DNA from 3 places in the Anaerobacillus sp. ABD4_527 genome. Region 1 is predicted to be linked to each of the others. Evidence: riboswitches for the same ligand, from Rfam matches in the RefSeq annotation. Region 1 holds a riboswitch; each other region holds the start of a gene.
What was found. A riboswitch is a leader RNA that binds a small molecule or an ion and turns the genes downstream of it on or off. The one in region 1 is predicted to bind S-adenosylmethionine.
Positions count from the first base shown of each region.

Region 2: linked by a shared signal. The riboswitch ahead of metX (homoserine O-acetyltransferase MetX) and the one ahead of msrA (peptide-methionine (S)-S-oxide reductase MsrA) in region 1 are both predicted to bind S-adenosylmethionine.
Region 3: linked by a shared signal. The riboswitch ahead of ACXAHI_RS05010 (Na+/H+ antiporter NhaC family protein) and the one ahead of msrA (peptide-methionine (S)-S-oxide reductase MsrA) in region 1 are both predicted to bind S-adenosylmethionine.

Region 1 covers NZ_JBSWXZ010000001.1:515,427-523,491, reverse strand. The annotation lists gene ACXAHI_RS02770 (DNA topoisomerase III) at 1-1,506, opposite strand, end outside; gene ACXAHI_RS02765 (DUF2553 family protein) at 1,610-1,831, opposite strand; gene ACXAHI_RS02760 (alpha/beta hydrolase family protein) at 1,921-4,158, shown strand; gene msrA (peptide-methionine (S)-S-oxide reductase MsrA) at 4,209-4,856, opposite strand; SAM riboswitch class I at 4,956-5,069, opposite strand; gene ACXAHI_RS02750 (Na+/H+ antiporter NhaC family protein) at 5,153-6,556, opposite strand; gene fni (type 2 isopentenyl-diphosphate Delta-isomerase) at 6,631-7,665, opposite strand; gene ACXAHI_RS02740 (glycosyl-4,4'-diaponeurosporenoate acyltransferase CrtO family protein) at 7,655-8,065, opposite strand, start outside.
Region 2 covers NZ_JBSWXZ010000001.1:1,743,883-1,751,947, reverse strand. The annotation lists gene gcvH (glycine cleavage system protein GcvH) at 1-225, shown strand, start outside; gene ACXAHI_RS09100 (YusG family protein) at 376-624, shown strand; gene ACXAHI_RS09095 (peroxiredoxin family protein) at 653-1,159, opposite strand; gene ACXAHI_RS09090 (TraR/DksA C4-type zinc finger protein) at 1,301-1,819, shown strand; gene ACXAHI_RS09085 (toprim domain-containing protein) at 1,921-2,250, shown strand; gene ACXAHI_RS09080 (thioredoxin family protein) at 2,320-2,637, shown strand; gene sigI (RNA polymerase sigma-I factor) at 2,979-3,734, shown strand; gene ACXAHI_RS09070 (anti-sigma factor domain-containing protein) at 3,755-4,960, shown strand; gene ACXAHI_RS09065 (TlpA family protein disulfide reductase) at 5,080-5,499, opposite strand; SAM riboswitch class I at 5,665-5,774, shown strand; gene metX (homoserine O-acetyltransferase MetX) at 5,856-6,929, shown strand; gene ACXAHI_RS09055 (O-acetylhomoserine aminocarboxypropyltransferase/cysteine synthase family protein) at 6,933-8,065, shown strand, end outside.
Region 3 covers NZ_JBSWXZ010000001.1:944,738-952,802, reverse strand. The annotation lists gene ACXAHI_RS05040 (MBL fold metallo-hydrolase) at 29-997, shown strand; gene ACXAHI_RS05035 (SDR family NAD(P)-dependent oxidoreductase) at 1,014-1,805, shown strand; gene ACXAHI_RS05030 (SDR family NAD(P)-dependent oxidoreductase) at 2,102-2,905, opposite strand; gene ACXAHI_RS05025 (Y-family DNA polymerase) at 3,180-4,391, shown strand; gene ACXAHI_RS05020 (YolD-like family protein) at 4,407-4,739, shown strand; gene ACXAHI_RS05015 (alpha/beta fold hydrolase) at 4,829-5,668, shown strand; SAM riboswitch class I at 5,750-5,854, shown strand; gene ACXAHI_RS05010 (Na+/H+ antiporter NhaC family protein) at 5,923-7,227, shown strand; gene ACXAHI_RS05005 (hypothetical protein) at 7,268-7,945, opposite strand.

The sequences.
Region 1 (8,065 bases):
ATCTTCAAGATGTTTCCCTGCTGTTTTCATCATCGTAATGAGCTGACCCTCTGTAAATCGTTTCGGAGGCTGCGTTTTGCCCTCTACTACATCCATGGATAATACAGTCCCTGCCTGCCCTTTGTCGATTTGAGGTAGAACTTCGTCTTTTTGCGTTGAATTTATGACCTTATGCCATCCTTCTTGAACTTTCACTTGTCCCTTAGATACAAATTCTGCACGATCATCTACTAAAGTTATTAATGCCGTATAATCGACGATTGCGACATCTTCATGTGCAGCGAGTAAGCTTCTTGCGATGAGATCATATATTTTTGACTCCTCACCAGATAGCTTTTCAAGTTTAGGAACCTGCTCCGTTGGGATGATGGCGTAGTGATCACTCACTTTTGAAGCATTCACATATCGCTTATCGTTCATGATGGATTGTTTTGCTAATGGAAAAAACTCTTTATATGCGTCTTGCTTCTGGAGTTTAGAGAGGATTGATGGAAATTCTGCGGCTTCCTCTGTCGTTACAAAACTTGAATCACTTCGCGGGTATGAGATAATACCTTTCGTGTAAAGTTTTTGAGCAATATCAAGCGTTTTTTTCGGTGAGAACTTATACTTCTTGTTCGCTGCAGATTGGAGTGACGATAACTGAAAAAGATAAGGAGGTTTATATTGTTTCCTTTCTTTTTTTACATCACTGGCACTGCACGGTTTACCTTCACAAAAAGAGGCGATCGCTTTAGCCATCTCCGGAGTATCGATTCTCGTCTTATCTTCTTTTATCCACTTTCCGACTACCTTTTGCCCATCATAATCGAATGTCCCTTTAACTTCCCAAAACGGTTCAGATTTGAAGTTTGCGATCTCTTTTTCACGCTTTACAACTAAAGCTAAAGTTGGCGTTTGAACTCTTCCTGCTGAAAAGACATCCTGGATTCCTTTCTGTTTGAATAAAAGCGTGTATGCCCTCGATGCGTTGATTCCGACAACCCAATCTGCGCAAGAACGTGCATAAGCTTCGAAATACAAGTTCCGTGTATCACTCTCACTCCGTAATGTTCTAAATCCTTCTTTAACAGCTTTTTCCGTTAATGATGATATCCATAGCCGCTTCATCGGTTTTTTGCTGCGAACCTGATTCAAGATCGTCCTCACGATCAATTCACCTTCGCGACCGGCATCACCTGCATGAATAATGGATCCTACGTCTTTCCTATGTACGATGTCTTTTATGACATTGAATTGCTTCCATTTACTTTTTGTAACTTGATATTGAAATTGCTCTGGAATCATCGGTAAAGTCTGTAACGACCATTTCTTCCATTCTGATTTATAGGTTTCAGGAGGGACTAATTCGCAGAGGTGTCCTACTGCCCATGTTACATAAGCACCTCCCGGAAAATCAGGTGTAGGTTTAATATAGATGTATCCTTGTTTTTTTTCAGAGGGATAAGGAGCGGCTAATCTTGAGCCTTGATCTGGCTTTTCCGCAATAATACAAACTGCTTCCAATCTAAACATCCCTTCTTCTTCATGAAATCTTTCCTTATCTCAGTATAGCTTACCACGTATTCATTGTGGGCATAAAAAAACTGCTGGAACGCCAGCAGCATTTTTAACACCAGCCTAAATCACAATCGAACACGAATTGTTTAATATCTTCTGGTTCTTTTTCTAAAACATAGATGCGGTGATCTTCAACAACGTATGAAGCATCTACTTGATAAACAGCTGTTTTGATATTAAGTTCACCAATTTTCACTTTATTTCTATAAAGATCGATGTTACCTTTATTAAGTTTTCCTGTAACAAAACTTGTAACCTCAGTTCTTTTCATCCCATATCCCTCTTTTCCAAAAAATATGACCTTAAATAAAAGTCGTCTTTGATATAATGAAGAAATGATACGAGAAAGGGAGGGTAACGTTGGAACAACAGCATGACTTTGAAAAACGCAGCACGGTACATAACAAACGAAATAAAATAGGAGTTTTTCTTTCTAAATTAAAAGTTCATATCAACACCTTTATTAGTCGAACGTGGAAAGGAGCATCCTACGGTGCATTGTTCATGACGATGTTCCTCATCTTTTCGATAGGTTTTGATTTCCATACTGGACTCGGTAAAGGAAGCGATATACTCATCTTCTCCCTCCTTAGTGTTTTAGGTACGTTTGTCACTTTCTTTATCGTGAGACTCATAATGAAGTTTATCATCAAACTACCGGTGTTCTTTCTATCCGCTGCAATCGTTTCGGTTGGAGTGATCATCTATACACTCGATCAATTTAAAGCTTTTGAAAACATCCTTCCACTTGCTTATTTTCTTGCTGGTGCAGGCCTACTCATCGGTGGATTATTTGGTTATCCACTGGTACATGGATTTAAGAGACCTTCTTCTATTTTTATGCTCGCGCTCGGCACCCTAATAACTGGAATGTTCTTCTACTGGCTTTTCACTCCAGGAATTGTTGAAGAACGGTTAGATGTTCAGATGGAACCTTTTTCACCAGTAAGTGAGAACCCGTCTCTAATAGGACCTTACAATATTAAGACGTTTACATATGGAAGCGGAACGGATAAACATAGAGATGTGTTTGGAGAGAACGTCGATATTGAAACATCTTCGGTTAATGGGTCAGCACTAATTGGAGAATGGTCCTCATTACGTGAATGGTTTTGGGGCTTTTCTGATACGAACCTTCCACTAAACGGCAGAGTATGGATGCCTGACGATAAAGGGAAATTCCCTCTCGTCTTAATCGTCCATGGCAATCATAAAATGGAAGAATTCTCAGATGAAGGATATAGCTATTTAGGAGAGTTGCTTGCAAGTAGAGGGTTCATAACTGTCTCTGTAGACGAGAATTTTTTCAATTCATCTTGGTCAGGGGGATTAGGGGGCGATATTAACGGAAGAGCATGGCTTCTCCTCGAACATCTAAAAGAAATTGAGAAGCTTTCTGAAGAAAAAGGAACGCCATTTTATAAGAAAGTGGATTTTGAAAGAATCGCATTGACTGGTCATTCAAGAGGAGGTCAGGCTGCAATTTTAGCTGCGAAGTTCAATCGCTTAGATCGCTATCCAAATAACGCCTATAAGTCGTTTGACTATCAGTACAATATACAAAGCGTTATTGCGATCGCTCCGACTGATTATCATACATTAGCTGATCGAAAAATTGAATTAAACGATGTAAATTACTTAATTCTCCATGGATCATATGATAGTGACCTGTCTGAATTTGAGGGAGATCGCCAATTCAATGGCATCGATTTAACAGGTAGTGAAGATGTGATCAAGTCTGCACTCTACATAGACCGAGCTAACCATGGTCAGTTTAATACAACTTGGGGTGATAACGATACTTACTTTCCGTTCACCCTCTTATTGAACAAACAGCCCTTGATCAGCGGAGAGGAACAGAGGCAGGTTGCAAAAACATACGTTTCTGGATTTTTAGAAGCTACCTTGAATAACGATAACTCCTACCGACCTATGCTGGAGGATTACCGCTATGCGTTAGATTGGCTCCCTTCAACAACGTACATTAGTAAATATGAAGATACTTCTTATCATATCTTTAGTACATTCGAAGAGGATGTTGACGTCAACACATCTTCGACCCCATATATTGAATTGCAAGGAAACGGTCTATTGCAATGGTATGAAGGTGAATTAGACTATAGAAGAAATAAAGTGAGAGATAATCACGGCGTTTACCTTAAATGGAATCACGACTACTCTAGAAATGGTTCATACAAGCTTTCGTTCACCAAAGCGTTAGAAAATCCTTATGCATTCAAGAAAGATAGCTCCTTAACGTTTGCAGCGGCGAATGTATCTGAAGTAGAAGAAGAAGTTATTGTAGACTTCACTATAACAGCCACATCTGAAAACGGTGAATCTGCTAGTGTCAAATTAAGCGATGTGATGAGCATGCATCCTGTGCTGCCGATTCAGCATACAAAAACGAAATTCTATGAAGAAGCGCGATTCGGAGACCTTACCGAACCGGTCCTTCAAACGTTCAACATACCCATGAGCACATTTATTGAACAAAACAACTCGTTTGAACCAGATACCATTACCTCCATAACATTTCAATTTGATCAATCGGAAAGAGGAAAAATATTCTTAGACCACATTGGCGTTAACCGATAATAAAATACAAGAGGCTTCCCACAAAGGGAAAGCCTCTTTTTTAAATTAAATTATGAAATTTTACAAGAAGACTGTCCCCGCTTTGCTAAGTAGCTCTGATGGTACTCCTCTGCTTTATAAAAATTCGTTGCAGGAACAATTTGAGTTACGATTGGCTTCTTAAAACGTTTTGCTTTTGTAAGCTCGTTCAGTGCAATTTCTGCAGAAGTCTTTTGTGAATCTGAGTTATAAAAAATAGCGGAACGATACCTAGTACCGACGTCTTCACCCTGACGGTTCAAAGATGTTGGATTATGATTATCAAAGAAAACTTGGAGCAATTCCTCATACGTAATAATCGCTGGATTATATTCGATATGCACCGCTTCAGCATGACCAGTAAGTTCTTTATAGACTTCTTCATAAGAAGGATCGATCGTACTTCCACCTGTAAATCCTACTGAAGTAGAAACGACACCGTTCAACTGCTGAAATAGTGCTTCTACTCCCCAAAAACATCCTGCTGCAAATACCGCTTTTTCCATTGTTTCCACTCCATTTCTCCAAGTGTTGTTGCTATCTTGAACAGCTTTCTCTGTATATACCTTCTCAAGTTCACTCAGAGTTAACATATAAAGCTGTTTGCCTTGTTCCTTATAGATACCTTTTCCTAGAAGATGGTTGATTATCATTTGTTTTTTGTCTGACGTTTTCTGCAATTCCATTCACTCCTTGAAGTAGATTGTCTGATGAGGAGTGCATATAAAAAAACCCTCATCTGTCCGAACAGAAGAGGGTTTGGATTTACCGATCGCCTCTTCTTATTTTCCGACTTTCGCCGCAGGAATTGGCACGGTGCTCCCGTATAACAATTATAGGAATCCGTTGCCGAGGTATCAAAGGGCCAGTCCCTCCACCTCTCTGAATAAGAAGATCCTTGAAAAGGATTATTAAGTTAATGACAATATTAAAGGTTGTAACAGTAGGTGTCAATAGAAAAGCTTGCATTAGTGTGCTAAACGAACAAAGAAATTAAAAAATACCCTATTGCTGATACGCTAGCACCGATCAGTGCAGGTTTAAGCTTAAATGAAGCATAAGCCATCGTGTTCAACTTAAGTATTTTTGCTATTGTATTCGTATTATCGCTAAGTGGTGACGAAAAAGCACCAAACGTTCCACTAGCAAACACAGCACCGATCACGAGTGGCAATGACGTTCCTGTAGTAGCACCGAGAGAAACTCCTAAAGGCATTAGAATTCCCCATGTCCCCCATGAAGAGCCAATAAAGTATGAAATGAATGACCCCACCAGGAATAACACCGGTGGCACGAATAATGCAGGAATCCAGTTTAAGTTCGTCGTTACAAACTGAGAAAATCCTAATGCTTCAGCAGAAGAAGCAAGTCCCCAAACGATCGTTAGTAATACGATGACGGACATCATATCGTTACCGCCTTCAATAAAGAACGTGACAAGGTTTTTTAATGAGAACCTCTGAAATAAATAAAATAGAAAGGTTAACAAAACGGTTGTCATTAAAGCGAAGACCATCGCATCGAGTACATCTGCTTCGATGAATGCTTCAACTGGGCTTTTGAACCCTTTCTCATACCCACTCCAATACGTGATCAAAAGCGTTAGGAAGATTACTCCTCCTAGTGGCAGCAAAAGGTTCATAGGTTTTGCTGGAAGATCTTTTGAAACGACAGGATGACAATCTTCCCATTTGTCATCAATTTCTTTCTCCATATTCCCTGCATCAGTAGCCGGGGTTTTCGTATGATGAAAGAAACTTAAATAAAATCCGATGATAAGAATCGATATTGAGAAGAAATTGTACGGAATGCTTTGCAAAAACAACCTGTAGCCATCTCCCTCAAGACCCTGTCCCCTTAAAGAAAGGTCGACAACAGAGGACATATAGCCAACGAACGCAGTCGCAATCGGCATTAGAACAATTACTGGAGTTGCTGTGGTTTCAATTACAAAGCCTAGTTCCTGAGGGGTCATCTTTACTTTCTTCAAGAGTGCTTTCATAATTGGCGCAACCGTTACGATTCGAAAGCTCGGAGCACTAAACGTACCGAGCGTTGATAACCATGTTAAAAATAACGCTCCCTTTTTTGAAGTGATTTTTCCAGAAGCGAATCGTACGAATCCTTTTATTCCACCAGTATATTTCATCATTCCGATGAGACCAGTAAACATGTACAAAAAGATGATGATTTTAATGTTGCTCTCATCTTTTAAACCACTCATAATAAATTGATAAAACTGCTCGAGTCCTTCTATAGGTTGAGGCTTATGTATAAACGAAGCTGTTAGTAACCCTGCTGTTAATCCAGGTATAACGAGTTTCGTCTTCATCGCTACGAGAATAACGACCAAGAACGGTACGATCGAAAGCCAATCCATTCATCACTCCCCCTTTCCGGTTAGTTTGTGCTCGGAAAAGGGTGCTATACAAAAAGCCGGAGTAAATTCTCCGGCTACGATTGACGAAGCAAATTTGTTTTTTTGAGTTGCGCGATCGAAGACGCGCCAATTCCAAACATAGCGGTTTGTAGTTCGAACTGAATTCGTTTCAGCTGGTCTGATAACGCTTCTTCACTGTCGTCTACTGCGCTATGAAGTAGTGCACGGCCAAACCCTGCAAGATCAGCCCCCAAAGCAATACTTTTGGCGGCATCAACACCGTTTTTAAGACCGCCACTTGCAATGATTGGCGCCTGTGGGAGTTCATTTCGAACTTCGATCAAACATTCAGCAGTAGCGTTCCCCCAGCTTTGAAACGCTTCAGCTGCTTGTTCTCTCATACTCTGATGTGATCGATAGCTCTCGACCTGAATCCACGATGTTCCACCTGCACCGGCTACATCAATAAAGCCTACTCCGCTTTCTACCAACCGTCTTGCAGTATTTCCATCGATTCCCATTCCTACTTCTTTAATCCCGACCGGAACATCGAGTGCCTTCGCAACACTTTCAATTTTAGGCAATAGTTCTTTAAAGTTCGTATCTCCTTCAGGCTGAAACACTTCTTGCAGCGGATTTACGTGAAGAATAAGACCATCTGCATCAACAAGTTCGATTGCTTTTTTACATTCATCAATAGTGAATCCATAGTTTAACTGAACGGCCCCAATATTTGCGAAGATGGGGATCGTAGGTGCATATTTCCTAACTTCGAAAGAATAAGCTGAACGGTCTTCTTGAATCGCTGCCCGCATTGATCCTACACCGAGAGCCCATCCTTCCGCTTCAGCAGTTTTCGCGAGGCGCTTGTTGATCTCCCATGCCCTTTTCGTACCACCAGTCATCGAACTGATCAAAAAAGGCGAAGATACCTTTTTACCGAGAAATGATGTTGAGAGATCGATCTCATCAAAAGCAATCTCAGGCAGAGCTTGGTGTTTAAATCTAAACTTCTCGAGTCCGGTTGTAATCCCTCGCCCTTCTACTTCTTCAGTAAGACATATATCAATATGTTCATTCTTTCGTTTTTCTGTAAGATCATGTTCCATAGGTTTCAACGGTAGACCTCCTGCGTTGTTCTTTTTTCTTCAATTTAGGTAAAAGTAGTCCAAGTCTGTTTCGATTGTACCGCTGAATCATGATGAAAGGGATATTTACAACGAGTGCATACCCGACCATAATCCAACCTACTAGAGGTGGGTTCCAGAGGAAAAATAATAGTGAAGGCGGTATTAACATCCAGTGGTTGATTTCCGCTCGTTTTGTTTCAACAATGAACTTGCATACGTAAGTAACCGTAAGCGCTTTAAGTTCTTTTTTTCGAAAACCCCCTCTGAACACGCCACCACCATCAGGTAAGATTGTTTTCCAATACCTGATTTTCAATCTCTCATATAAACTAGCTTCCCAGTTTTTTATACGATTCCTTCCTATGATGGACTCATAGAA
Region 2 (8,065 bases), 1.2 Mb from region 1:
GAGCCTTTTGGCAGCGTTGAATCAGTAAAAACGGTATCTGAGCTTTACGCACCAATTTCAGGAAAAGTCATCTCTATTAATGAAGACCTAGAAGATAGTCCTGAATTTGTAAATGAATCTCCATATGAAAAAGCTTGGATGGTTGTAGTTGAGCCGTCTAATACTTCTGAGCTTGATGAGCTTATGACAGCACAAGCTTACGAAGATATGGTAAGTGAAGACTAATCGTCACTAAATAGTTCCAGCTTTCTGAGGGAATAATTTTTTCATCATCGCGAACCCTATTGAATGCTTGTGTTTCCATTGAATTTTGCCTGTACTTGAGAATCTAGTGTTAGGTATAAGGAAAGACATTATAAAAAGGGGATGAATACGATGAATGATCAGTCTCGTCCTATGGAAAAAATCGACGTTACAAGCAGGGTCCATGGTAAGCTCGACCAAAGTTCGATGAACTTGTACCTGAATAAGGAAAAAATCGGTCGCATACTCTTTACTAATCAAGGCAACCAGTATGAATTTGCCGAGGGCTTTGAGTTTGACCAAGATAAAATTTTTCAGTATCAGCGAGCAATGGAGAAAAACGGTAAGTACGTCGAAGACTGTGACCTCGGATGGTGTTAAAAAAAAACGGCCCAGATGGGCCGTTTTTTTATGATTTATTTTTACGAATGTATTTGATCGTAGTTAGTAATCCATCTGCTGAAGGACGTCCGAATGGACTAGATTGTAAATATTGTGCCATCAGCTTTCCTTCATCATCGATAATAAAGATAGCAGGCTCACCATGCTCGCCATGATCTTCATAAGGATCTTCGTCAGTATGCATGAATACTCCAAAGGAATCGATCGCTGCACGTTCATGATCTTGTAGCACTGGAAAATCAAGGCCATGTTTTTTCTTCATGCTTCGAAGTGAATCTAACTCGTCACTTGCGATTGCGATTACATGTACATCTAAATCGTCAAAAGCTGAGATGTTTTCTTGTAATTCTTCCATTTGCTCGTTACAAACAGGGCACCATTCGCCTCTAAAGAACACGAGCATATGCCATCTCTTATTGTCTTCCTCTAAATGCTTGTCTAGTTGAAAAAGTCCTCCCTCCGTATCAACGAGAGAAAATGTTGGTACACTCTGACCTAATGATAATTTAGCCACTATACTCACTCCTATATCAATGTCTTATGTATTGGTTTCCACCTTCTTGTTTTCTTAAAACCTTTTGAGATGGTTTAACGTGCTCAAAGATAAGGGAAAATAAAAAATGGAAAAGAAAAAGAACCTTTGGAGGGAAAAATTATGACTTTGTCGAATCAAGAAATACAGGGATTTAAAAAAACCCTCATCATCCAGAAAAAGGAAATATTAGAGAGAGGTGCAGCCGAGCATAATGAGAATAATGGACTGGCTGAAGAAACGGGGGACTTAACTTCATATGACAACCATTTTGCTGACCTTGCAACAGAATTGGATGAACGAGAAAAAGATATTACGCTCGAGGATGCAGCACGAGAACGATTAGAATTAATCAATACAGCGCTTGATAAGATTCGTGAAGGTAACTATGGTGTTTGTGTCGATACTGGTGAGGAAATTGATAAAGAACGTTTAGAAGCGATTCCATATGCGATACGAACAAAAGAAGCGCAAGACCGACTTGAGGATCGTAAAGAGGGGAATAGAACAGATACTGAGGCCACGTTTGCTACAGGTGGCGAAAGAGAAGATGACCGATTACGAACAGTTGATGACCTAGAAGAAGAACACGGAAACTCAACAACTGTCTCGCTAGAAGAAGAAGAGCGTTCTAACGACTAGTTTCAATGAGATATCTTTATAGAAAGTGAAACGATATGCCTTCTTATCCATATACTATAGTAAACGCAGTAGAGACGACAGCTTGAATGGAGAGTTGCGCCATGCATGATAAAGTGATTATTGTAGAAGGTAAGACGGATAGAGATCAGCTTCTTAGAATCTTAGATGAGCCAGTAGATATTATCTGTACGTACGGTACGATTAGCTTCGAACGTCTCGAAGAATTAAGTGAAGAGCTGTTTGAAAAGGATGTATATGTGCTCGTCGATGCAGACGATGCAGGGGAAAAACTACGAAAACAATTGAAACAAGAAATACCTCACGCTGAACATTTGTATATTACGATGCTGCATCGTGAAGTAGCTGAAACACCATTGAATTATTTAAAACGAATTTTGCGAGCTGCAAAATTTAAAGTGATGACAGTATAGATATGAAGGATACATTTCCCGAGGAGGGGTCGTTCCCTCTTCGGTTTATAAATGAAGGAGTTTACAAACATGATAGAAATAGACGAAGAGGTTGAGATTGAAAGAGCCCAGCAGAAATCACTATCGGTGCTCTTTTTTTATACGCCTTTTTGTTCAACGTGCAAAATTGCTGAAAGAATGTTAAACATTGCCGTCGAAGCTAACGGGATGAAGGATCATACGTATAAAGTAAACTTAAACTATTTTCCGGATTTAGCGAGAGAGCTAACAATTCAAAGTGTCCCAGCACTAACGATTTTTGAGAACGGACAAGCAAAAGAAACAATTTTCGCATTTGAATCAGTTGTCCGCCTTAATACTTTATTCCTAAAATACAAAAAGCATTAAATTTATCTGATGAAATTTGACCAATTAGACCATAAGTTCCTCGTAGCAAAAAGCGTGTCTCATCAAGGGTTTAGCAATGTAGAAATTTGTTGAAAATTGTGCAATATTAATAATGATAAATTAATATAACAGACAGTAAAGAAACAGTAACATTGTCATTAAATTGTATTTTCGTTGCAGCTGATTGAGTGGTATAAATGAATAGAGAGTCGCCATTCGATTTTGTCGTTTGGGGGCGAATTTTATTTTGCATTCTTTTTTAATATTCAAATAACAGACATCTAAGAAGAAACCTAATAAGCGCTCAATTTAAATTGACTGCAAGATGAGAGGTGTATGACATGACAACCATTTCAATCAGCACAAGAATAGGAAAATATAAAAGTAAAAATGACAATGTTACATTAGAAGATAAAATCGACCGTATCCAAAACGGCGATGAGTTTTTACGCAATAAGCTTCTAGAAGATTATCAACCATTTATTAAGAAAATTACGTCAAAAGTCTGCAATCGATACATTAACCAGATGATGGACGAATTTAGCATCGGATTATCTGCTTTTAATGAAGCGATGGATCAGTATCAAAGAGGACAGGGGAGCCGTTTTCTAACTTTTGCAGATATGGTTATCCGTCGTAGAGTAATCGATTATATCCGTAAAGAAGCTCGTCAAAATAAGTATATCTATCTTGAACCAGAAGAAGTAGATGAAGAAGGTAGATTAGAAGATAGTTTTGCTGAGCAGAAAGCAGCTCTTGACGTATATGAGATGGACAAGCAGCGAGAAGTTAGAATGTACGAAATTGAAGAATACGAACAACTCCTGCAAAGATTCAGCATCACGTTTAAGGTATTAAGTAAGAATTGCCCGAAGCATATCGATGCGAGGGATAATGCAAAAATGATAGCAAAACTTATTGCAGAGGATTCTACTCTTTCAAGCTATCTTCTTGAAAAGAAACAGCTGCCTATAAAAGATTTGCTGTCTCTTGTCTCATGCAGTCGGAAAACGATTGAACGTAATCGAAAGTATATAATAGCAGTTGCATTAATTTATCTAGGAGGCTTTAATGCGCTGAAATCTTATATACAGTAACAGAATGAGGGGGCCAGGGGATGAAAAACGGGGTTATTATGGAGATACGAGGCAGAAAAGCCGTAGTCCTGACACCCGAAGGTGAATTTGCAACAATTTTTCTTAAACGAAATCATAACTTATCAATTGGCTCTGAAATTAAACTAGCAAAGAAACCGGAGAAAAATAAGAAAGGTTTCTTTATCCCCTCTATGCCTACGATGGCAGGAATGGCAACGATCATCATGTTATTTGTTATCGTTGCTAGTGTGATTCCTGTTCCGAACAATGATGCAGTTGCTGCATATGTTAGCTTTGATATCAATCCGAGTATCGAAGTAGGTGTTAATTCTGACCTGGAAGTAGTACAGTATCAGGCTTGGAATTCAGACGGCGAAGGGCTGAGTTTAGACCAGGATACAAAAAATATGCCACTTGCTGAGTTTGCAAATGTACTAATTTCTAAACTTGAAGAGAATGGCTTTTTAACTGATCAGGGAAAGCTGCTTATCGTAGCGAGTAATGTTGAAGAAAACAGTCGTTATCAGAAGGTGAAGAGTAAGCTCGAAGAAACGATTAATGGTTTGAAAAACAATGAGGTCCTTACAAAACAGGCTGTTGCAATCACTACGATTTTACATGCAGATCATCATACTCGTAAGATGGCAGTGGAAAAGGGGGTGTCTCCTGGAAAGTATATAACTTATATGGCGGCACAAGACCGTGGAGTAACGATTTCTCTTGAAGATGCCCGCGACCTTTCTATTAAGAAATTAGATTCTCTCGAAAATCGCGCAACTGCATCAGAGGGTAATACAGAACCTGTTGAAGATAGGTACGAGCTAGATAATAAAATTACTCAGCTTAATGATAAATCAAATAAAACGATTGACAGCTCAGAGAATAAAAAAGCACAGAGTAACCAAAATTCTGAAGCAGTGGTAAAAGAAGAAAAAGATCCGATCGGTCAACTATCAAATAAGAACGAAAAGTCTTCATCTCAATCAACCGAAAATAACGATTCTGATCGTGTGGATAAGTACTCTGAACAAAATGAGGACAATAACGAGAAAAATAGTGGATCCTCAAAAAATGATAAACAAAATAATGATAAAGAAGTCAGAGAAGATAAAGATAACAGAAAAGACAAAGAAGATCCAGAAGATAGAGAAGATGATGATGACGACGAAGAAGATGAAGAAGACGAGCGTGAAGACAAGTCCTCAAAAGAAGACAATGATGATTAAGTAAGCGAACAGTGAGAGTGACAGTTCGCCACGAATAACTAAGATTAACGCCATTATTTTATATTATTTTTAACAAAGCTAGGGAAATTTCCCTAGCTTTGTTTTAGTTATCACTTCATTCAAAGCATGATAGAAGGGAGGACTTTAACGATATCCAGGAAAGATGCCTTGTCCCCGAATGTTTGTACAACTTCGTGGTTCCTGTCTAGAAGGACAGTCGTTGGTACACCAGTGCATCCATACTGATCGTACGTATCTCTACCATTATCTTTTAATACTGGAAAAGGCAGATCGTTCTTGATAGCAAATTCTTTCCCTGCCTCTTCTGTTCGTTCACGTCCAGTCACATTTATTGTTAAGAATGCAAGTTTGTTTAAGTCTGCATGTTCATAAAATTGTTCTTTCATAGGTAGGTCCTTCATACAATCAGGACACCATGATGCCCAAAACGTAATCATAACCGGTTTCCCTTCATAGTCGTCTAATGAATACGTTTGATCGCCTCTGACCTCTTGTAAAGAAAACGTAGGGGCTTTCACAAAAAGTCTCCTTTCGCATATAGATTTAAGGTAACCTTATCAAAATTCTGGTTCTAATCAAAATGTTTGATGCGTAGAGTGGATTTGTATAAACTTTCAGAAAATGTTTGACACTAATGCATTGCCTTGCTAAAATAATACTCAATCAAAGTAATTGAATATTCGTTCTTATCTAGAGAGGCGGAGGGACTGGCCCTATGAAGCCCGGCAACCGTCAAACCATTTGGTTTGAAAAGGTGCCAATTCCTGCAGGTATGATGCCTGGAAGATAAGCGGAGCTGATTTCTATAATCCAGCCTCTCTGTCTTTCAGAGAGGCTTTTTTATATTCAATGAGCGTGATGGGAGTGATCGGAGTTGGGAAGAGAGACGGTATACGAGGACCAACGGATATCCATTGGCTCGTTCGTTCTCGAATCAGGAAAAGAACTTGATGGGGTTGAACTTGCATATGAACGAGTAGGACCGAAGGAAGCACCAGTCATTCTAGTCTGTCATGCACTAACGGGCAATCAGTATACGGTTGGAAGGAAACAAGATGGTTGGTGGGAAGGTCTGATCGGTCACGGGAAGTATGTAGATACCACTGAGTTTCAAGTAATTACATTCAACGTATTAGGCGGTTGTAATGGTTCGACGGGACCATTATCTCGTAATCCGTCTACAAACAGACCGTATCAGGCGGATTTTCCCTTCATAAGCGTGAGGGATATGGTTCATTCTCAAAAGCGAGCACTTGAAGCACTCGGTATCGATCGCCTTCATGCCGTGATCGGTGGGTCGCTTGGAGGCATGCAGGTGCTTGAGTGGGGAATTCTTTACCCTGATGCGATGGAGCACCTTGTTCCATTAGCTGTGACACCATCTTTGAGTGCTTACGGAATTGCCTATAATGCCATATCAAGACATGCCATAACGACTGACCCTGAATGGAAGGGAGGGTATTATGATCAAACGCAACCTCCCGCATCGGGGTTAGCAACAGCACGTATGATCGGAATGATTTCGTACCGAACTGATGAGATGTTTCAGAAGAAATTTGGAAGAAGGGTCATTGCAAAACCTGAAGATCACCATGATGAGGCTCTTTACGATGTCGAATCTTACCTTCAATACCAGGGTAAAAAGCTAGTTGGTCGGTTTGATGCCAATAGCTATTTGTACTTATTAAAAGCAATGGATGACCATGATATTACCAGGGGAAGGGACGCACCTATTGAAGAAGTGAAGGCAAATGTTTTAGCAATTAGTTTTAAAGGTGATTTAATTTACCCTCCTAAAGATCTTGAAGCTTTATTTTCGCTAAAGGCGCGTTTTACGATCGTTGATACAAAGTATGGTCATGATGGATTCCTCGTTGAATTTGAGAGATGGGGGCAATTGATCAGAGAACATATACAAGAACCTTCAAAAATACAAAGGAGTGGATAAGAGATGGCAGAGAAGCGTTATAACTTAGAAACGATTGGCATTCATGGTGGTTTACAGGCAGATCCAGCTACGGGAGCGAGAGCGCTACCGATCTATCAATCCAACGCTTACAAATTTAATAGCACAGAACATGCAGCTGATTTGTTTGGTTTAAAAGAAGAAGGGTTTATTTATTCTAGAATTGGTAATCCGACGGTAGGAACGCTTGAAGAACGGGTTGCGGAGCTTGAAGGCGGAATTGGAGCACTCGGTCTTGCAAGTGGTATGGCAGCTATTACGAACGCGATCTTAAATATTGCGAATAGCGGTGATGAAATTGTTTCTGCTTCTACTTTATATGGCGGCACATATAACCTTTTTTCAACGACGCTTCCTAAATACGGCATAAAAACCAACTTTGTTGATCCGAAAGATCCGGAATCGTTTAGAAGTGCGATTACACCTAATACAAAAGCAATTTTTGCAGAAACGATCGGTAATCCAGGTCTTCACGTACTCGATATCGAGAAAGTGGCTGAAATCGCTCATGAAGCTGGCATTCCGCTTATCATCGACAATACCTTTGCAACACCGTATTTATGTAGACCGATCGAGCATGGTGCTGATATTGTTATTCATTCTGCGACGAAGTGGCTTGGTGGAAATGGTTCAACGATGGGCGGTTTGATCGTCGATAGTGGAAAGTTCGATTGGAATTCATCTAAATTCCCAGGTTTTATCGAACCAGATCCTTCCTATCACAACATCGTTTATGCAGAGGCCCTGCCTGAAGCAGCTTTCATCATAAAAGCTCGCGTTCAACTATTACGAGACACAGGCGCCTCATTGAGTCCTTTTAACGCTTTCCAAATCGCATTAGGAATTGAGACACTTCACGTTAGAATGAAGGAACATGTTGCGAACACGCGTAAAATCGTTACCTACTTGAAAGAAAATCCGGCAGTTGAATGGGTGAGTTATCCTGAAGAAGAAAATCATCCGTCAAAGACCTTAGCTGCAAACTATTTACCAAAAGGTGCGGGAGCAGTAGTCGTCTTCGGAATAAAAGGCGGCCGCGAAACCGGAGCAGGAATTATTAACTCAGTAAACCTGTGGTCACATGTGGCGAACGTTGGGGATGCAAAAAGCTTGATCAT
Region 3 (8,065 bases), 430 kb from region 1:
TAGGAAATCAAGGATAGGCGGTGGAGTGATGAACGCGACGATGGCAGATGAAATACTCTCCTTCACAGTACCGACGCCATTTTTAGTTGGTCCTGTGAATTGCTTTTTAATTAAGGGTGATGCGGTAACACTGGTTGATACAGGTCCTAGAACATCACGAGCGAAAGAAGTCCTTGTATCACAGTTGAAGGACCATGGGTTTTCTTTGGAAGACGTTGATCAAGTAATCTTAACGCATCATCATCCTGATCATATCGGGTTAGCGGGATTGATGAGAGAGATGGGTAAGAAAGTGCTTGGTCACTGGAAAAATGATCGTTGGCTTGAAATGAAAGATAGCTTTTTACAAGAGCACGAGATGTTTATGAGAGGCATCTATCAAAGTGCGGGAGTCCATGAGCGTTTTTTACATCATGTCCATGATTTAAAAGAATATCTCTCCTTTACAGATCGGGCCACGTGTGATGTCCATCTTACTGAAGGTGATGAGGTTCCTGGCTGTAAGGGGTGGAAGGTAATCGAAACTCCTGGTCATGCACAAAGCCATATTTCTCTTCTCCATGAACAGACTGGAACGATGATAGCAGGGGATCACCTCATAAAGAATATCTCATCGAATCCTATACTAGAGCCACCGTACAACGGACAGCAGAATCGTCCGAAGCCGCTGCTACAACAGCGCGAGTCCTATTACAAAACACTTGAATTAGCACCGTCTTTTGTTTATACAGGTCACGGTGACCCGATTGAAAACGTCGAGGTGTTAATCAAGGATCGTCTGCGACAGCAGGAAGAACGAGCCAAGAAAGTTGGAGTGTTATTAAAACAAGAGCCGCTAACCGCTTTTCAAGTTTGTCAAAAGCTGTTTCCAGGTATTTATAAGAAGCAGATTGGGCTTACTCTTTCTGAGACGATCGGTCAGTTAGATTACTTACAATCTGAAGGGATGATAACTCAGTTTAGAAGTGGAGAAGTCGATCTCTATAGACATCAATAATCGTTAGGAGAGAGTCATGAAGAATATTAAGAACAAAGTTATACTTATAACCGGGGCTTCAAGTGGAATAGGCCGCCAGTTAGCTCTCGATTTAGCTAAAGAAGGCGCAAGACTTATCCTCGTCGCGCGAACCGAGGAAACGTTGCTTAGGTTGAAAGAGCAAATTGAATCGGAAGGTGGCTATCCTCCTGCCGTATGGCCGATGGATGTTGGAGATGGAGAGAGAGTTGATCAACTCCTTCCTCGGTTATTAAAAGAAATGCCTCCGATCGACATACTCATCAATAATGCTGGCTTCGGTAAGTTTGACAATTTTGTCGATGCGGATATGAAAGAAATCGAGACGATGTTCGATGTGAACGTCATAGGATTGATGAGATTTTGCGCGAATGTTTTACCAGGCATGGTAGAAGCGAAAAAAGGCCTAGTGATCAATGTTGCTTCACAAGCTGGAAAAATCGCGACACCTAAGTCAGCTGCTTACTCCGCTACAAAGCATGCGGTCCTTGGGTTTTCAAATAGCTTAAGGTTAGAGATGAAGCCCTATGGTATCAACGTAATGACCGTCAATCCTGGGCCGATCAAGACCAATTTCTTTGAAGTGGCTGACAGCAGTGGCAATTATACAAAGAACGTAGAAAAAATGATGCTGACTCCTGAGAAGGTTTCGGGTGAGATCTTATCAGCTATTGAAAAAGGTAAGCGAGAAGTGAACCTTCCGGGCTGGATGAATGCCGGAGCGAAGATTTATCACGCAGCCCCTGGTCTAATTGAAAAAGTGGGCGGCCGATTTTTTAATCAGAAATAAACAAGAGGCTGGGGCATAAGCGTATAACCATGAGAAAGACCCGATCAATTCATTTGAATTAGATCGGGCCTTTTGTAATTTACAGATAGGAAACCGCCGCTTCGCCAACATACTTCGCTTTCCGCAGGCACGGCCTCAGTCTCCTCAGAAAGCAAAAAACCCCGCGGGGCCTTCGGACTCGTGCTGTTCCCGCAGGAGTCTACGTATGTTGGCTACGCTAAAGTCTTACCCTTTAACATTCTACATTCGCGATTCCCTTCATGTATGTTGGTTTTGTCCCAGCCTCTTGTTCTGTTTTATCTCATCACACTACCACCAGAGATCTTTAGTGACTCTCCAATAATGTTCTCAGATGCGCTCGATAAGAGGTAGATAATGCTGTTTGCTACTTCTTCTGGCTGTGTGATACGCCCAGAAGGTAATCCTTCTTCTACCGCTTGCAATTCTTCTTCGTAACTTTTACCTTCCCGCTTTCCTTTAGCTTCTATTGCACTTCTTCCCATTTCGGTGTCGACGAATCCAGGGCATACGGCGTTAACGCGAATGCCGTGCTTGATCGCTTCGTGGGCGAATGATTGTGTGAATCCAGTTATTGCGAATTTAGATGCGCTGTATGCTGTGTTTCCGTATGTACCTCGTAATCCTGAAAGAGAAGAGAGGTTCACGATTCCGCCTTTTTTACCTTCGTTACGCATGTGGTTATAAACGAGCTGCGTAAGAAGCACTGTAGCAGTGTAGTTCAGCTCCATCACGTTTCGTAAATCTTCTTCCTGTAAGTAATCTAACGTATCCCCACCGCCAATACCTGCTGAATTTACGAGTCCAGTGATCGGTCCGTTTTCCTTTGCAGCTTTCTTGATAAGGTGCGAGCGGTCTTCTGTGTTTGTTAGGTCAGCAACAATACTCGTGACTTTTGCACCTTCCATCAGTTCCTCGCATTCTTTTTTTAATTTTGAAAGCTTTTCTTCATTCCGTCCTGTGATCGTTACTGCTGCACCTGTTTGTACCGCTACTTTCGCTGTTACATATCCGATTCCACCGGTAGCTCCAGTTACGACAATATGATGATGCTTCAATGCATCCTCTCTAAAAATTCCCATATGATTTCCTCCTTATATTTTACGTAACGATTCCCTCTTTCAATGAAACACGAAACCCCAAAGTACCACATGGCCACAATTGCTCTGCTAAATTTGTTTCTTATCTTCGTGCTGTAGTGCGTTGGAAGAAAGTACTTATTGATATACGAACGTATATTCGGGTAAAATACGGGTATAGATATATAGAACTAGTGTTCTTATTTTCGATTATTTGAAAGGAGTGGTGAAGGTGGATTATTCAACGTTACAAAAGAAAACCATTTTGTGTATTGATATGAAAAGTTTTTATGCGAGCTGTTCTGCGGTCGAGATGGGGCTCGATCCCTTAACGTGTCATCTTGCTGTCGTGGGAGATACGGAGCGTCAGGGTAGTGTGGTTTTAGCGGCCTCGCCTGCACTAAAAAAAGATTTTAATATCCGAACAGGAAACAGGCTTTTTGAAATTCCTGATGATCCCCGTATTCATATCGTGAATGCGAGAATGTCATCCTATTTGAAACAATCGATGGAGATCACAAGGTTATTTCATCGGTATGTTCCAAAAGAATGTATCCATACGTACAGTGTGGACGAATCTTTTCTTCAAATCGACGGGACTGAGCGTCTGTGGGGAGGACGCTTTGAGACGGCTAATAAAATCAGGAAAGAAATCAGTGAAACGTTCGGTTTACCATGTGCGATCGGTATAGGTCCTAACATGCTGATGGCGAAGCTTTGTCTGGATTTAGAGGCGAAGAAGTATGGCGTTGCTGAATGGACGTATGAGGATATCCCTGAGAAGCTCTGGTCTATTTCGCCTCTAAGTAAAATGTGGGGGATCGGTCCGCGTCTCGAGCGCACTTTAAATCGGATGGGGATTATGAATGTTGAACAGCTCGCAAAATACCCGTTACATCTTCTTGAACAAAAGTTCGGAGTGATGGGCAATCAGCTCTATCACCATGCATGGGGAGTAGATCTCTCTGACATTGGAGCTCCGATTATGCAGGGGCAGATCAGCTTTGGTAAAAGTCAGATTCTACTTCGTGATTATCATGAGCAAAAAGAAATCAAACACGTTATTTTGGAAATGAGTGAAGAAGTAGCGAGGCGTGCGAGAAGAGCCGGAAAAGCTGGGCGTACGATCAGCCTCGGAATCGGCTATAGTAAAGACGAGGGAGGCGGCGGTTTTCACAGGTCGAGAAGCATCGACAGCCCCACCTCCATCACGCTTGAAATCTATGACGTGTGCTTGCAGCTTTTTCAGGAATTTTATAGAGGGCAAACGGTTCGGAAAATCTCAATCGCTCTTTCAAATATTTGTGATGACGAGGAAGTGCAGCTCAACCTTTTCAATTTGAAACGGCCGAAGCAGCGAGACCTTGGATACGTAATGGACTCGATACGGGAGAAATACGGATCCGATTCTCTGCTTCGCGCTGTTTCCTACACGAAAGCCGGTACAGCGTTGCATCGAAGTAAGCTTGTCGGAGGTCACAAAGCATAGAAAGGGGTTGATAAGATGATTCGTGACCGAGGAAATATTAAATGGACATCGATGATGTTACCAGAGCATGTTAAAGAGTTAAGAGAATGGAAAGAGGAAGACCGGAGAAGAGAACAGCCTGAGCTTGATGAGCAGAAGATTGAGGAGATGAACGACACCATTTGTGAAGCGATGGCATTTCACCAGCCGCTTACATTTCATTATTTCAAGAACGGTACGAAGAACGTGTTGACAGGATATGTTCATTATATCGACCAGCTCAATAAAGAATTACGAATTGTTGATCTAGATGAGAAGAGGCAGAACATTTCGTTTGCAAGCCTCGTGCATATTGGTGAAGGCGACTAAGATGGTAACACTCCCCACAACAGAAGACGTTTTTCCTCGGCGAAAAGGGGTAAAATACGTACAAACTAGTATACGGAGTGAACTGTCAGATGCTATCTGTAGAGAGTCTCAAACATTATAAGGAGAACATAAAAGGAATTGATATTCACTATGAGTATCATGAGAACGAAGTGACGTCGGACCGTCCTGTGCTAACATTACTGCATGGGTTTTTATCTTCCACTTTTAGTTATCGAAGATTGATTCCCTTGCTTTCAAAGCATTACACGATTGTAGCCGTTGATCTCCCACCGTTTGGAAGAAGTGAAAAATCGAGTCGGTTTGTTCACTCTTATCAAAACTTTGCGGAAGTCGTGATCGAACTACTCGAGCGGCTAAGTGTTGACGAGACCGTTATGATTGGTCATTCCATGGGAGGGCAAGTGGCATTAAGAGCAGCAAGTATCGATGAAGACCTAGTTAAGAAAAATATTTTGCTCTGTAGTTCAGGCTACCTTGAAAAAGCGAGACAGAGTTTAGTGTACTCTTCTTATTTGCCCTTTTTCTCAGTGTATTTAAAGCGCTGGCTTTCGCGAAAAGGAGCAAAAGGGAATTTGATGAACTGCGTTTACGATCCAAATTTAATCGATGAAGAGATGGTGGATGGTTATGTTCAGCCTTTCTTCCATGAAGGGATTTTCCGTTCGCTCGTACGAATGATTCGAGATCGTGAGGGGGATTTGTCACAAGAAGAATTGAGGAGAATTCATACGCCGAGTTTACTGATATGGGGGGAGCATGATCGAGTAGTACCGCTTCAAATTGGAAAACGGCTGGCAGAAGATCTACCGAATTCAGAGCTGATCGTATACGAAAAGACGGGTCACCTTCTCCCTGAAGAGCAGCCACGTTCCATTTTAAGAGACATTCAGAAATTTATTCAGGCGTAAGCCGCAGAACGACACGGTTCGACTTTATTCTTGACGAAGCAGAATAATGCGTGATAAACTTCATAACACTAAATCGAATAGTTCTTATCAAGAGAAGTGGAGGGAACTGGCCCTGAGAAGCTTCAGCAACCTCTGGTATGTCAGAAAGGTGCTGCTTCCAGCAAGAGAGATCTTGAGAGATAAGAGTGAAAGCCCTCTTCTCTTGAAGTGGGCTTTTTTGATTGCTACAAACTTTATGAACAAGGAGAAACACCATGGATAAAGACATAAAAGGGAACGGCTTTGCACTGCTTCCACTCGGTATATTTATTTTACTTTTTATCGGAACGGCAGTTGTAACAAAAGATTTTTATAGCATGCCTGTTGTGCTTGCTTCACTGATCGCTGCAGGCGTTGCACTCGCAATGAACAGGAAAGAAAGCTTTATGACAAAGGTTGAGGTGTTTTGTCGTGGAGCAGGAAACTCCAATATCATCTTAATGATTCTTGTTTTCTTATTAGCGGGAGCCTTCGCTGAAACAGCGAAAAAGATAGGTGCGGTAGATTCGATTGTGAATCTCGGCATCTCTATATTACCAGCAAGCCTTCTCGTTGTTGGTTTGTTTCTAATCGGGTGCTTTATATCAATATCGATGGGAACCTCGATGGGAACGATCGTAGCATTGGCTCCGATTGGAATTGGAATTGCAGAGCAATCCGGGATTCCTGTAGCTTTGACATTGTCAGCGGTCATTGGAGGAGCGATGTTTGGGGATAACCTCTCGATGATTTCCGATACGACGATTGCAGCTGTTCGGACGCAAAACACGAAAATGAAAGATAAGTTCAAGGTGAACTTTTTCATCGTTTTACCGGCAGCAGTTATTACTGCCATTATATATGGATTCTTAACGGTAGGGGAAAGAGCGACAGTAAGTGGAGGTGAACCATTTGATTTTATCTCCGTCCTCCCATACCTTGGCGTATTGATTGCAGCGATTGCAGGGGTAAATGTGCTTATTGTACTTGTAAGTGGAACGTTGTTCGCGGGTGCAGTAGGCTTATTTAACGGAACGTTTGGTTTAAGTGGACTCGTTTCTACGGTAACGGATGGCATTAAAGGGATGGAAGATCTCGCCATGATCGCATTGATTATTGGTGGGATGATCGAAGTCATTCGATATAATGGAGGTGTCCAGTACGTTCTTGATAAAATTCTTCATCGAGTGAGATCGAGAAGAGGAGCGGAGTTTGGTATCGCAGGACTCGCTACGATGTTAGACTTATCGACGGCAAATAACACGATATCAATAATAATGGGTGGACCACTCGCGAAGAACATATCAGAAGAGTACCAAGTTGATCCTCGAAAGTCCGCAAGTATTCTTGATATATTTTCTGGAAGTGTTCAGGGCATGCTCCCATACGGCGCACAGCTGCTAGCAGCGGCTGGACTAGCTTCCATCTCGCCTTTGGCACTCATACCATATTCAATTTATCCAATTCTTACAGCGATTGCTGGTATTGTGGCAATTACCATCAACTACCCTTCATTTCGGAAAGAAGAAGCGGTAGAGTAACGAAACAACCAGGCCTGTCAAAATGACGGCCTGGTTTTGTTTATTCTTCGATTTGCTTTTGTAGGTTCACAATTTTTTGAGGTAATATATAAAGAAATTCAATCAATGAGTCCAATAAATCAATAATTAAATTAGCCGTTTCTTCACTTGCTGAATTTTCAAGGCATAAAAGGTTGTGAAGGTTGCTTCCTTTGCCTAACAGCTGCCCGAGCCGTACGATTGGCTCTTCGAGGTCAACTTGTTTGGCCAGGCTTTCGAGCTGTTTGGATAGAGGTTGAGAAAGTTCGTTTTCAGCTAAAAAGCTTCTAGTGATGCTTTCTAAAACGCGGTTTGCCATAACTGCTGTAGCAGTCCAGTCTTTCATATTATGTACGTTAACAGCTGAACGATAGACACGCTCGAGATCTTCTGGAAGCCTTGCTGTTCCAACCAATCTGCCAAGAGGTTCTCTAGTGAAAGAAGTTTGATGAACAAAAAGCTCTACTTCTTCACCTTGATCGCTAGTAGACGTTTTAATCAATACAAAGAGAATGGATTCTTTACATACCGAACATCTTGAAAAGGTTGAAAAAACCGTTTGGTTGATTTGGTAATCGAATTTTAAATGGAAAGAAGCGGTGTTTCCGCACTCAGGACATTCTGTATTGGCGGACTTTGGTAGTTTTGTTTGTCCGTATTTTACAACAGAATTAATTGTCGTTTGTTGTATTTTTCTCATCTAATACCCCCCTGAATCGATTTTGAGCTTAGTCTTTGATCTCTTGTTGATACGGGTGTTGAGAATAAGGTAGATGTAGTAGTAAGAATATTATAACATTTTATCTTATCAACTTACATT